Regions from separate parts of the Rhodoferax sp. GW822-FHT02A01 genome, predicted to be linked through region 3. Evidence: predicted binding sites of a transcription regulator. Region 3 holds the regulator's gene; each other region holds the start of a gene.
The links. Region 3 encodes sigma-54, which starts transcription at its own class of promoters, with help from an activator protein. Its sites were predicted from a motif close to TGGCANGNAANCTGCTTT; they were not measured.
Positions count from the first base shown of each region.

Region 1 (4,585 bases), 760 kb from region 3:
CTGGGGGTATCGGCCCAGTACAGCACCTGATTGGAGGGGCTCCAGGCCAGGCCGTTGGCCGTCAGCGCATCTCCGGCCTGGCGCGTGACCAGCGGTGCTCCAGAGCGGCAATCCAGTGAAAACAGTTCGGCAGCACGTCCCGCCTTGGGCTCGTCGATGGTGCCGATCCAGAATCGGCCCAGCGCATCGCATTTCCCGTCATTGGCTCGGATGCAGCTTGTGTCGTAGGGAAGTTGAACAATGCGCTCCAGCGACCCACCCCAGCTTCGGGCACGGTACACGCCGTCGCGCAGGGCGACCACCAGGCCACCCTTTGCAGCAGGCGCTATGCAACCGGGCTCGGACGGCATGTCCCACGCCTCTACGCCGCTCTGCGATGCGTGCATGCGCAGGAGCTTCTTCCCGCTGATGTCCACCCAGTACAGCCGCTGCTCCTGCGGATGCCAAAAGGGGGATTCGGCCAAGGCGTACGTGTCGGTGCCTACGGTGCTCCAGATGGGTTTTTTCATACGACCTCCTCCACACGGATGCGCATGGTGGCGCGCATGGACTGACCGGGCTGCAGGACCTGCATGCCCAGCGCTTCAAGTGTTGCCTCTCCTTGCTCCGCCAAGGACAACGCATTGTTGACGTGGCTGACGGGCTCAATGGCAATACTGTCCCGCGCAGGCGTGGTGAAGACCACCAGACGCGACAAGTCCGAGCTGACCTCTACACGCAACGGCCCGCTCTGCAATTGCAGGGCTCCGGCCCATCCTTCAAAGCAGTGGTCCACCGTCAGGTTGGCGCAATCCGTATCCAGACCGCTGTGGGCGAGCGCATGCGTAGGCAACATGTCAGCACCCATTTCCCAGCGACTGTTGCTGGAAAAGCGAACGTGGGTTTGTGCACTCTTGGCAAAGTAGGGGTGCCAGCCCAGCCCGGCCGGCACGGCCTTTGCGGCGCGGTTGGTGATGCTGATGTGCATCTCCAGGGTATGGGCATCAAGCGTAAAGACCTGCTCCGTCTCAAAGGCAAATGGCCAGTAGTCATCGGCAACGTGGTGGTACGTCAAACGCGCCTGGCTGGCGCTCATCCGCTCCGCGTCCCAAGCCCGCATCCAGCCCACGCCATGGATGCAGTGGGGTTCCTGCGGGAAGTTGGGCGCCAGCACATAGTCATGCCCATCCCAACGCAGTTGGCGATAGCCCACCCGGTTCGAATAGGGGACCAAGGGATAGCTCGCACCGTCCAAGCCTGATTGCATCTGCGCTGCCGGTTGGTGTCTGAGCACCTCATGTTCCCCAAACCACAGGCCGGCAAGACTGCCTCCCAATGCGGGAACAATTTCACAACGCATGGTCGAGGCGCGGAGGGTGATGGTTTCTGTCATCGGGATTCTCGTTGGGCAAGGGATGGCAGATTGTGCATTCCGCAAGCGCCCAAAAAGAAGCCCGGCGCAACTTCGGGGTTACCAAAGTTGCGCCGGGCGCATCCGCCAGCAAACTGGCGGCCAAGGAGAGACTCAGGGCTTAACGGCCGTAAGCAGACTCGCCGTGAGAAGTGACGTCCAGACCTTCGCGTTCGTCTTCTTCGCTGACACGCAGACCGATGGTCTTGTCAACAATGAAGTAAGACACGAAAGACACGACGCCGGACCAGACGATGGTGGTCAGCACAGCCTTGGTCTGGATCCAGACCTGGGCGCTGATGGAGTAGTCAGCAGCGGTGATGCCGGTTGCAGTAACCCAGTCGGCCACGTAGCCAGGGCCACCCAGGGAAGGCGAGTTGAACACGCCGGTCAGGATCGCACCCAGGATACCGCAGACACCGTGCACGCCGAACACGTCCAGTGTGTCGTCAGCGCCCAGCAGCTTCTTCAGACCAGTCACGCCCCACAGGCCGGCGAAACCGGACAGCAGACCGATGATCAGTGCACCACCGATGCCCACGTTGCCGGCAGCAGGTGTGATGGCAACCAGACCCGCAACTGCACCAGATGCAGCACCCAGCATGGAAGCCTTGCCCTTGTGCAGTGCTTCACCCAGAGACCAAGTCAGCACGGCAGCAGCGGTAGCACCAAAGGTGTTGATGAAGGCCAGAGCGGCGAAACCGTTGGCTTCCAGAGCGGAGCCGGCGTTGAAACCGAACCAACCCACCCACAGCAGGGAAGCACCCACCATGGTCAGTGTCAGGCTGTGAGGAGCCATGGATTCCTTGCCGTAACCGACGCGCTTGCCGATGAAGTAGGCACCCACCAGACCCGCCACAGCAGCGTTGATGTGCACAACGGTACCGCCAGCGAAGTCCAGAGCACCCCATTGCCACACCATACCGGCGCTGGCATTGACCTTGTCCACCACTTCCTTGCTGGTGTAGGCATCAGGACCTGCCCAGAACCACACCATGTGGGCGATGGGAGCGTAGGAGAAAGTGAACCACAGGACCATGAAGGCCAGCACGGCAGAGAACTTGATACGTTCGGCAAAGGAACCGACGATCAGGCAGCAGGTGATACCGGCGAAGGTTGCCTGGAAGGCCGCGTACACGATTTCGGGAATGTAGACGCCCTTGCTGAAGGTCGCTGCGTTCGCGAAGGTGCCAGCAGCGTTGTCCCAGATGCCCTTCATGAAGAGGCGATCCAGTCCACCGATGTAGGCGTTGCCTTCCGTGAATGCCAGGCTGTAGCCGTAGATGAACCACAGCACGACGATCAGCGAGAACGTCACCAGGACCTGCATCAGCACGGACAGCATGTTCTTGCTGCGCACCAGGCCGCCGTAGAACAGGGCCAGGCCGGGAACCGTCATCAGAATCACCAGCAGTGTGGAGACCATCATCCAGGAGGTGTCGCCCTTGTTGGGAACGGGAGCAGCCGGAGCCGAGGCGTCAGCGGCCGGTGCAGCTGCGGCTGCAGCTGCACCGGCGGGAGCTTCAGCAGATGCTGCAGCAGCGGGAGCGGAAGCTTCAGCCTTGGCTTCGGCAGCGGCCGGAGCAGCAGTTTGAGCTGTGGCAAACGTGGCGGCCGTCAGCAGGCCCAACCCCAAGGCTAGGGATACAAGCAGTTTTTTCATGGTTCGTTCCTTTATTTATTTGTCAGAAGCGCCTTAGAGGGCCTCTTTACCTGTCTCACCGGTACGGATGCGCACGGCTTGCTCAACGTCATAGACAAAAATCTTGCCGTCGCCGATCTTTCCGGTGCGAGCCGCACCTTCGATGGCTTCAATGACTTGCTCCACCAGTGCGTCATCGATGGCGGCCTCAATCTTCACCTTGGGCAGGAAGTCCACGACATATTCAGCACCACGATAGAGCTCTGTGTGGCCTTTTTGCCGTCCGAAGCCCTTGACTTCGGTGACAGTAATGCCTTGCACACCAATGCTTGACAAGGCTTCTCGCACCTCATCGAGCTTGAACGGTTTAATGATGGCCGTCACGAGTTTCATGTGTTCACCTCAGCTTGTTTACAGGGGTTGCAGACACCGGGCTGGATCAGCCGGCTTCTCCAAAAAAAGATCAGGAGATAACCCCACTAAGCAGAGTCCGTGCCAACCGCTCGGACCAATGCCCCCACTTTTTGTGTGCACCAAATGGCGCCTCATCCGTTGCAAACACTGTATAAATAATCAGAACGCACCATTTAGGTGCCAACACAAAAGCGCACCCAATGGATGCGCACTTCTTTGGGAATCTCGCAAATGAGCTTATGTTTGGTGCAAAGCCGCGCCCTGCTAGGACTGGAGGCGGCAAAGGTCACTGTAGAAGTGCATCTGGCCAATGGCCTGCCCAGCTTTACGCTGGTCGGCCTGGCGGATGTGGAAGTCAAGGAGGCGCGCGAACGGGTGCGCTGTGCCATCCAGAATGCCGGCCTGGAGTTCCCCTCCAACAAGCGCATCACCGTCAATCTGGCCCCGGCAGACTTGCCCAAGGATTCAGGAAGGCTGGATTTGCCCATCGCGTTGGGCATTCTGGCAGCCAGCGGGCAGGTCGACGGGGCCCGGCTGTCCGGATACGAGTTTGCCGGCGAACTCTCTCTGTCCGGCGACCTGCGGCCCGTAAGAGGAGCGCTGGCCATGGCATTGACACAGGTGGGAGACGCTAGCGCCACCAAGCTGGTGTTGCCCCAAGATAGCGCCCAAGAAGCGGCGCTCGTGCCACAGGTGCAGGTGTATTGCGCCCGGCACCTGCTGGATGTGGTGCGTCAATTCGCGCCTGCCGGGCAAGAAGTAGAAGTTCCTCCGGGTCTCTGCACGGAGGACGGCTGGTTTCGTGTGGAGCCCGTAGTGCAGTCTGCCAGCGCATCGCTCCCGGACCTGGCCGACGTCAAAGGGCACGCCAGTGCCAGGCGCGCGCTGGAGATTGCCGCCGCAGGGGGACATAGCGTGTTGCTGGTAGGTCCTCCGGGCTCGGGCAAGTCCATGTTGGCCCAGCGTTTTGCCGGGCTGTTGCCAGACATGACGCATGAAGAGGCCTTGCAAAGCGCGGCCATCCAGTCTCTGAGCGGGCGCTTTCGCATGGAGCAATGGGCCATGCGCCCTACCGGGACACCCCACCACACGGCCAGCGCGGTAGCCTTGGTCGGGGGTGGCTCGCCGCCACGACCCGG
Region 1 covers NZ_CP152376.1:1,343,767-1,348,351, forward strand. The annotation lists gene AAGF34_RS06315 (SMP-30/gluconolactonase/LRE family protein) at 1-509, opposite strand, end outside; gene AAGF34_RS06320 (aldose 1-epimerase) at 506-1,372, opposite strand; gene amt (ammonium transporter) at 1,512-3,053, opposite strand; gene glnK (P-II family nitrogen regulator) at 3,087-3,425, opposite strand; partial or broken gene AAGF34_RS06335 (YifB family Mg chelatase-like AAA ATPase) at 3,678-4,585, shown strand, end outside.
Region 1: a site for sigma-54 is predicted at 3,513-3,530, ahead of glnK (P-II family nitrogen regulator). Genes of this name have one in related genera too.

Region 2 (4,585 bases), 1.6 Mb from region 3:
GTGGCCGCCACCATTCTGAGCCATGCAATGCCTGCGTCTTGCAGCGTCTGGTGAATGGCAGCGTCGCTGAGCGGTATGGCATTGAGGGACGTCAGTGCCGCCTCGAATTCGGTTTGTGCTGCCAACATGCCGTCTTTGACCGCTGCACTGGACGCGCCCTGCGGCTCAGCCGTCTGCAGCGCAAATCGTGCGTAGCGTTGCGAGAGCATGCGTTGGCGCCCTGCCAGATTGAGAAGACGCAGCGGCGTGGCCTGACCCGATGCTTCCAACCGGGCCGTCAGGCGCTCGGCGCCCTGCAAAAGGTTTTCCGCCAGATCTTCCACGGCCTCGCTGGGGCCGGACGTCAGCGCAGTCTTGAGCTGCCCCCAGCTCTTTTCAACCTGATCCAGCAAGTCGCCAAACGTTGGCAATGAGATGCTCTTGCGCAGCAATTCAAAATTGCCGTTGACCCAATCCACTGACTTTTGCAGCAAATCTGCATATTGCTCGGACTGCGGACTGGACTCCTTCAGCAAATGCAGTTTGAAGAGGCGCTGCGAGAGCATCCGCAGCTGCCCGGAATGGTTGACGGCCTCTGCAAAGCGTGCCGACTGTATCACGTGCTGCGAGAGCTGCCCCATACGCTGATTGGAGCTCATGGCCGTTGAGCGCAGCACCTTGAATGCATCGTCATCCGATATTTGCTGGGCGCGCATCAGTATGCCTTTTGCCCGATCCACGACTTTGCGTTCTTCATAGCGCGTTGCCATGTCCTCATAGGCCTTGCGCAATTGCTGTTCGTGGCGAAAACGTGCCTGTGCCAGCTGAATCAGAGGGCGCAGGCGGTTGCTCGAGTAGCCATTGACTGCATATACGTGAATGCCGGATGCAATGGACCTCTCTATGTTTTTGGCATCGGAATCGTGGGTGAAAACGATCAAAGGGCAGGGCATTGCCTTTTCAAACAACTGGATGGCGTCGAACCAGCTGCTGCTCGGAGAGGGCTCGTCGCAGATCACCACGTCTGGTGCATGAATTGCCACGGCTTGCACCAATTTATTCACCTCATGCAGTGATGCAAGCACCGTAATGCCGGCATCCTGCAAGTCTGCCTTCAAGGATGGGGCCGTCAATTGGCGGGTGACGCATAACAAGGCGGATGTCATTTGGGAATGGCTTCTTGGGGAGTTGGCGCGGCTAACGCGAAATAGGTCGTATTGTTATTCTGATTTGGGAAATCGCGGTTGGGGTCATGTGGCACGGCTCTTGCATTGACTCAGGTACAACGCAACGACGCGTTCGAAAGAGATTACACCGCCCAGATTCTGTGCACAACGAAGTTGCACAGTGTTGGCGGTCCATAACCGGCACCTGCCGGTACGTCTTGGCCAAGACGTGGCTCTCACTCCCCACTTTTTTCCTTGCGCAGCTTTGCTGCGTCCGAATTCATCTATTGGTCTGAATGGAGATTCCCATGGACATGAAACCGCCCCCGCTGCAAAAACAGAAACTCGTGATGGTTGGCAACGGCATGGCCGGCGTGCGCACGATAGAAGAGCTGCTCAGAATCGCACCCGACCTGTACGACATCACGGTCTTCGGTGCAGAGCCGCATCCCAACTACAACCGCATCCTCTTGAGCCCGGTGTTGGCCGGTGAGCAGACGCTCGATGAGATCGTGCTCAACCCGTTTAGTTGGTACGAAGAGAACGGCATCACCCTGTACGCAGGCAAGAAGGTCACTGAGGTGGACCGCGTCAAGCGCGTAGTGCGCTCGGTGGGCGCCGACGGTGCAGTGACCGAAGCGGCCTATGACCGACTGCTGCTGTGCACCGGCTCCAACCCCTTCATCCTGCCGGTGCCCGGCAAGGACCTGGAAGGCGTGATTGCCTACCGCGATATCGCCGACACCAACGCCATGATCGAGGCCGCCACACGCTACAAGCATGCGGTGGTGATTGGCGGCGGCCTCTTGGGCCTGGAAGCAGCCAACGGCCTGATGTTGCGTGGCATGACGGTCACCGTGGTGCATGTGCAGCCCACACTGATGGAGCGCCAGCTCGACAGCGTCGCAGGCGGTCTCTTGCGCAAGTCGCTGGAGGAGCGCGGCCTCAAGTTCCTCATGGGCGCGCAAACCCAGGAACTCATTGGCAGCCAGGACGATGGCAAGGGCGGACGCGTCAAGTCCATCCGCTTCAAGGACGGCACCGAAGTGGCCGCCGATCTCGTCGTCATGGCTGTGGGCATACGCCCCAACACCGAGCTGGCCCAGAGTATGCGGCTGCACGTGGACAAAGGCATCGTGGTGACCGACACCATGCAGACCGTGACCGACGCACGCATCTACAGCGTGGGCGAATGCGCTGCGCACCGCGGCATCGCCTATGGGCTGGTGGCGCCTTTGTTCGAGCAGGCCAAGGTGGCAGCCAACCACCTGGCGCTCTACGGCATTGGCCGCTACCAGGGGTCACTCACCTCCACCAAGCTCAAGGTCACTGGCATCGACCTTTTCAGTGCGGGCAATTTTATGGGCGGCGAGAACACCGAAGAGATCGTGATGAGCGACCCCTTTGGCGGTGTCTACAAGAAGCTGGTGATCCAGAACGACAGATTAGTGGGCGCCTGCATGTATGGCGACACGGTGGACGGCAGTTGGTACTTCAAGCTGCTGCGCGACGGCCGCTCCATTGCCGACATCCGCGACAAGCTGATGTTTGGCGAGAGCAACATCGGCGACGTGGGGCATGAGGGCCACAACAAGGCCGCCAGCATGCCAGACGACGCCGAGGTGTGCGGCTGCAACGGTGTCAAGAAAGGCACCATTTGCAAGGCCATCAAGGATAAGGGCCTGTTCACCATCGAAGAGGTGCGCAAGCACACCAAGGCCAGCGCCTCGTGCGGCTCATGCACCGGACTGGTCGAGCAGATCCTGATGTTCACCGCCGGTGGCGACTACTCGGCCACCCCCAAGACCAAGGCCATGTGCGGCTGCACCGACCTGGGCCATGCGGCCGTGCGCGAAGCCATACGCACGCCTTTGGCCGATGGAAGCAAGCTGCTCACCATAACCGCGGTGTACAAGCATCTGGGCTGGAAGACGCCCAATGGCTGTGCATCGTGCCGCCCGGCTGTGAACTACTACCTGATCAGCAGCTGGCCCAAGGAGGCGGTGGACGACCCGCAAAGCCGCTTCATCAACGAGCGCAGCCATGCCAACATCCAGAAGGACGGCACCTACAGCGTGATCCCGCGCATGTGGGGTGGCGAGACCACGGCCGATGAGTTGCGCCGCATTGCCAACGCGGTGGACAAGTACAACATCCCCACGGTCAAGGTCACCGGCGGCCAGCGCATCGACCTGCTGGGCGTGAAAAAGGAAGACCTGCAGGCCGTGTGGAAGGACATCGGCATGCCCAGCGGCCACGCCTATGCCAAGGCCTTGCGTACGGTCAAGACCTGCGTGGGCTCCGAGTGGTGCCGCATGGGCACGCAGGACAGCACCCAGATGGGCAAGGACCTGGAGCGTGCGATGTGGCGCATGTACGCGCCGCACAAGGTGAAGTTCGCCGTCTCGGGCTGCCCGCGCAACTGTGCGGAGGCCGGCATCAAGGACGTCGGAATCATTGGCGTGGACAGCGGCTGGGAGATGTATGTGGCGGGCAATGGCGGCATCAAGACCGAGGTGGCGCACTTCCTCACCAAGCTCAAGACGGCCGAAGAGGTGCTGGAGTACACCGGCGCCTTCTGCGAGCTGTACCGCCAGGAGGGCTGGTACTTGGAGCGCACGGTGCACTTTGTGAACCGCGTAGGCCTGGACTATGTGAAGAAGCGCATCCTCGAAGACCATGCCGGTCGCAAGGCGCTGTGGGAGCAGTTGCAATTTGCGCTCGATGGCGAGCCCGATCCCTGGTTTGACTTCAAGGAAGCACAGGTGGACACGCGCCAGTTTGACGCGCTGACCGTCAAGGAAGGAGCAGCAGCATGAGCAAGCTCCACAACACGTCCAATGAATGGGCTCTGATCTGTGCGCTCACCGACATCCCGGTGCTGGGCTCGCGCCGCGTGGCGCGCGCACAAGGGCTGGACGTGGCGGTGTTCCGCAACAGTCAGGACGAGGTGTTCGCGCTGCTGGACCGCTGCCCGCACAAGGGTGGCCCCTTGAGCCAGGGCATTGTGTTTGGCACCCATGTGGCCTGCCCGCTGCACAACTGGAGCATTGGCCTGTGTGACGGCCAGGCTTCTGCGCCGGATGAGGGTTGCACCCCGAAGTTCAGCGTCAAGCTCGAGGGTGGGCAGGTCTACCTCAAGGCAGCCGAACTGCAGAACCACGCCACCGATCTGCTGCGCCCGGTTGCAGGACCTGCCCGGCGCACGGCCACGGCGTAAGCCGCATACAGTGAACGAGCGCCCCATGCAGGAAACCCGCTCCACCTGTCCCTACTGCGGTGTGGGCTGCGGCGTCATCATCGAGAGCAAGGGCGCGCAGATCACCGGTGTGCGCGGCGACCCGGACCACCCAGCCAACTTCGGGCGACTCTGCTCCAAGGGCAGCACCCTGCATCTCACTGCAAGCGCGGTAGTGACGCAGCAGACGCGTCTGTTGCAA
Region 2 covers NZ_CP152376.1:2,168,968-2,173,552, forward strand. The annotation lists gene AAGF34_RS10185 (ANTAR domain-containing protein) at 1-1,145, opposite strand, end outside; gene nirB (nitrite reductase large subunit NirB) at 1,475-3,964, shown strand; gene nirD (nitrite reductase small subunit NirD) at 3,961-4,365, shown strand; gene AAGF34_RS10200 (molybdopterin-dependent oxidoreductase) at 4,391-4,585, shown strand, end outside.
Region 2: a site for sigma-54 is predicted at 1,235-1,252, ahead of nirB (nitrite reductase large subunit NirB). Genes of this name have one in related genera too.

Region 3 (4,585 bases):
AGGCAAAGCGGCGCAACGAGCCCGCCGCAATATTGCAGGCAATCTGCGCGGCTTCGATGGCAATGGTGCCGCTGCCGCAGCAGGGGTCGTACAAGGGCATCAGGTCGTCGTCACCATCGGCCCAGCCGCTGGCGGCGATCATGGCGGCTGCCAAGGTCTCTTTCAACGGCGCATCGCCCTTGTCCTCGCGCCAGCCCCGCTTGAACAATGGCTCACCGGACGTGTCAATGTAGAGCGAGCAGCTGTCAGTGGTGAGGTGGGCATAGATGCGCACATCGGGCCACTGTGTGTTGACATCAGGACGCACGCCCCCCGAAGTCTCGCGGAAGCGGTCGCAGACGGCATCCTTGACCTTGAGTGCTGCAAAGTTCAGCGACGTCAATGGGCTGTGCTGGGCGGTGACCTCGATCTTGATGGTCTCGCGCGGTGTGAACCAGCGCTCCCACGGCACCGCCATGGCGGCGCGGTACAGGTCCTGCTCGTTGCGGTATTCGGTGTACGACACCAGCACCAGCACACGCTGTGCCAGGCGGCAGTACAGGTTCAGGCGCATGGCGTCCGTGAACGATGTGCGCACGGCCACACCGCCACGCTGCTTGGTGATGCAACCGGGCGGCAGGCCGGTGATGCGCAGGATTTCGGGCGCGAGGTAATCCTCCACACCGGCGGCGCAGGGAAGAAAGAGTTGCAGTTGGTTCATAGCGCCTTGCGCAGGGATGCGGGGGCGATCTTCAGCCCCTCGCGGTATTTGGCCACAGTGCGCCGGGCACATTCAATACCCTGCTCCTTGAGCATCTCGGATATCTGGTTGTCTGACAGCGGCTTCTTGGCACTTTCGGCGCTGATGAACTGCTTGATGAGTGCACGCACCGCGGTGCTGGACGCATTGCCGCCGGACTCAGTGCCCAGGCCGGAGCCGAAGAAGTACTTCAGCTCAAAGGTGCCAAAAGGCGTTGCCATGTACTTGGCGGTGGTCACGCGGCTGATGGTGGACTCGTGCAAGCCCAGTTCGTCGGCGATCTCACGCAGCACCAGCGGGCGCATGGCCAATTCGCCATGGGTGAAGAAGCTCTTCTGCCGCTCCACAATCGCCGTGCTCACGCGCAGGATGGTGTCAAAGCGCTGCTGGATGTTCTTGATGAACCAACGCGCCTCCTGCAGCCGTTGCTGCAGCGCGGCGTGGCTGGCGCTGTCCTTGCCACCGCGGTGGTTGCGCAGCACATTGGCGTAGATGTCATGCACCTTGAGGCGCGGCATCACATCGGGATTGAGCATGACGCGGAACTTGGGTGCAGCCGCCTTGTTGGCGTTGGTCACCGGCACCACCAGCACGTCGGGCACCACGATGTTGCGCTCCACGTCGATAAAGCGCCGCCCCGGCTTGGGTTCCAGCCGCGCAATCTGCGCTATGGCCTCGCGCACCAGGGCATCGCTGCCCACGCCCAATTGCACCAGCCGCTTGATGTCACGGCGCGCCAGCAATTCCATGGGCTGCTGGCAAATGCGCAGGGCCACTTCCAGTTGCTCGCGCTCTTCGTCTTCCAGGTCCGGATTGCGCAGCAGAGCTTTCAATTGCAGACTGAGGCACTCGCTCAAATTGCGGGCACCGACGCCAACCGGCTCCAGGCTTTGCAGCAGTCCCAGGGCTACCGAGAAATGGTGCACCAGGTCGTACAACTGCTCTTCATCCTGCGGGTTCAAGGTGCGGGCCAGGTCCTCGAGCGGCTCTTCCAGATAGCCGTCATCGTTGAGCGACTCGATCAGGAAACGCAGCGCGGCAGCGTCTTCGGCGCTCAGGCGCAAACCCAGTGTCTGCCGATGCAGGAAGGCCTGCAAGCTCTCCTGCGTGCGGGCCAGCTCGGTGGCGTCCTTGTCTTCGTCGCCAGTGAGGTTATTGGTACTGGCCTTGGCCTCGACGCCCCACTCGCCGTCGTCCGGGGTCATTTCGGTGGTGCCGTCGCCTTCCCAGTCGATGCCTTCGTCCCCGCTCAGGGGACTGTTGTCTTCATCACTGCTGGTGGAGGCCACGGTGCTGCTGCCCAGGTCGGGCATGGTGGCGGAAAACTCCACATCCTTGTCGCCTTCACTGACCGGCGTATCCGCCTGTGCGATGCCGAACTCTTCCCGCTCGGCATGGTCCTCACCCAGTTCCAGAAAAGGGTTCTCGTCCAGCATCTGCTCCACTTCCTGGCTCAGTTCGAGCGTGGAGAGCTGCAGAAGACGGATCGACTGCTGCAACTGGGGCGTGAGCGCCAGATGCTGGGAGACGCGTAATGAGAGACCTTGCTTCATTACATCTTGAAGTTTTCACCCAGGTACACGCGGCGTACCTCGGGGTTGTCAACAATTTCCGAAGGCGTGCCTTCGGCCAGCACGCGGCCATCACTGATGATGTAGGCGTGGTCGCAAATGCCCAGGGTCTCGCGCACATTGTGGTCGGTGATGAGCACCCCGATGCCGCGCGCCTTGAGGAAGTTGATGATGCGCTGGATCTCGATCACCGCAATCGGGTCGATGCCGGCAAACGGCTCGTCCAGCAGGATGAAACGCGGCCCGGTAGCCAAAGCGCGGGCAATCTCCACGCGCCGCCGCTCACCGCCCGACAAGGCCAGCGCCGGAGACTCGCGCAAGTGCTCGACCCGCAATTCCTGCAGCAGATTGGTCAGCCGCTTCTCGATCTCCGCGCTGCGCAATGGAGTGCCGTCTTCGTCGCGCTGCAGTTCCAGCACGGCGCGCACGTTGTCTTCCACATTGAGCTTGCGAAAAATCGAGGCTTCCTGCGGCAGGTAGCCCAGCCCCAGACGCGCGCGCCGGTGTATGGGCATGGACTCGATCGAATTGCCGTCGATGGAGATGTCTCCTCCACTGGCCCGTAGCAGTCCCACGATGATGTAAAACGAGGTGGTCTTGCCAGCGCCGTTGGGACCCAGCAGGCCCACCACTTCGCCCGTACGCACGGTCAGAGACACGTCCTTGACCACCTGGCGCTTGCCATAGGACTTTTGCAGATGTTGCGCCGTCAAGTTCCCCGCAGCAAAACCACTCACTTGGCGGCCCCCCCCAGGGTCGCGGATGGTTTGAGCGGCAACGGGGTTGCGGCAGGCGCCGGAGCACTGGCTTCGGGCTTGGGGGTCAGCATGACCCGCACGCGACCGGTTCCCAGGGCGCCTGTCGGTCCCTTGGTGTTGGCGGCACCATCGACCGTAAACAGGTCGGTGAGATTTTCATAAACGATGACACCGCCGGTGATTTCATCGGCCAACGTGGCGCCACGCAGTCGGCGCAACTGCGCCTTGCCGGTGAAGGTCACGGTATCGGCCTTGCCGTCATAGGTGATGGTTTCGCCCTCCCCCTCGATGAACTCGTCCAAGGCTTCGCGCTTCTGCCGGTAGAAGGCCAGCTTGTCTGCGGAACCGGTGGCAACGCCAAATTGATATCCGTCAGGATCCTGGCGCACATCCAGCCGATCTGCGCGGATCACGATGGTTCCCTTGGTCAGCACAACCTTGCCGGTGAATACGCTGACCTGCTTGAGGTCGTCATAGCGCAGCGCGTCGGCCTCGATGTTCATGGGCTTTTTCTGGTCGGCTTTTTCGGCGCGCACGCCACCGGCTGCAAACAGCAGCGTAGCAATCACCAACGAGAAAAGAATGTGTTTTTTCATAAAGGCACGAAACTTGCACACAGTGCGCACGGCCATTGTAGCGAGCGCATGGCATGTTTTATGCCTTGACGAAAATTGAATCGTGTGTGCGGGATTACCCGCAGAAGTTCAACCTACGGTGTTGATGCGGGAAACCAGCTCTTTGACCACCGTGTCGGCCCGCTCATTGGGTACCTGGCAGGTTCCAGCATTTTCATGGCCACCCCCACCGTACACCAGCATCAAGGCACCGATATTGATGCGCGAGGTCCGGTTGGTGATGGATTTGCCCACCGCGCAGACGGTGTTTTGCTTTTGCACGCCCCACATCACATGGATGGACACGTTGGCCTGGGGAAACAGCGCATACACCATGAAGCGGTTCACCGCGTAGATGGTGTCTTCGTGGCGCAGGTCCAACACCACCACGTTGTTGTGGACCGTGGAACACAGCTGCAGCTGGGCTTTGGCCTTCTGGGCATGCTCGAAATACAACTCCACCCGCTCCATCACGTCGGGCAGCTTCAGTATGTCGTCAATGCCATGGGTGCGGCAGTAGTCGATCAGATCCATCATCAGCTGGTAGTTGCTGACCCGGAATTCGCGGAAACGGCCCAGGCCGGTACGCGAATCCATCAGGTAATTCAGCAGCACCCAGCCAGTGGGGTTGAGGATTTCATCAACACTGAACTGCGCGGAGTCACCCTTGTCGACGGCCTCCATCATTTCATTGAAGCGCGCGCCAAACTGGGCGGTGCCACCGTAATGTTCAAACACCACCCGCGCAGCCGATGGCGCATCCGGGTGGATCACATGGTTGGCGGCAACATCGTTGCGCAAGGTCTCTGACGCATGGTGGTCAAACGACAGGTGCACCCCCGGGACGTAGGGGAGATTGGTGGTGATATCGCGGCTGGTGACCTCGATCTTGCCATCCTGCAT
Region 3 covers NZ_CP152376.1:583,265-587,849, forward strand. The annotation lists gene AAGF34_RS02695 (class I SAM-dependent RNA methyltransferase) at 1-700, opposite strand, end outside; gene rpoN (RNA polymerase factor sigma-54) at 697-2,292, opposite strand; gene lptB (LPS export ABC transporter ATP-binding protein) at 2,292-3,047, opposite strand; gene lptA (lipopolysaccharide transport periplasmic protein LptA) at 3,044-3,664, opposite strand; gene AAGF34_RS02715 (exopolyphosphatase) at 3,773-4,585, opposite strand, start outside.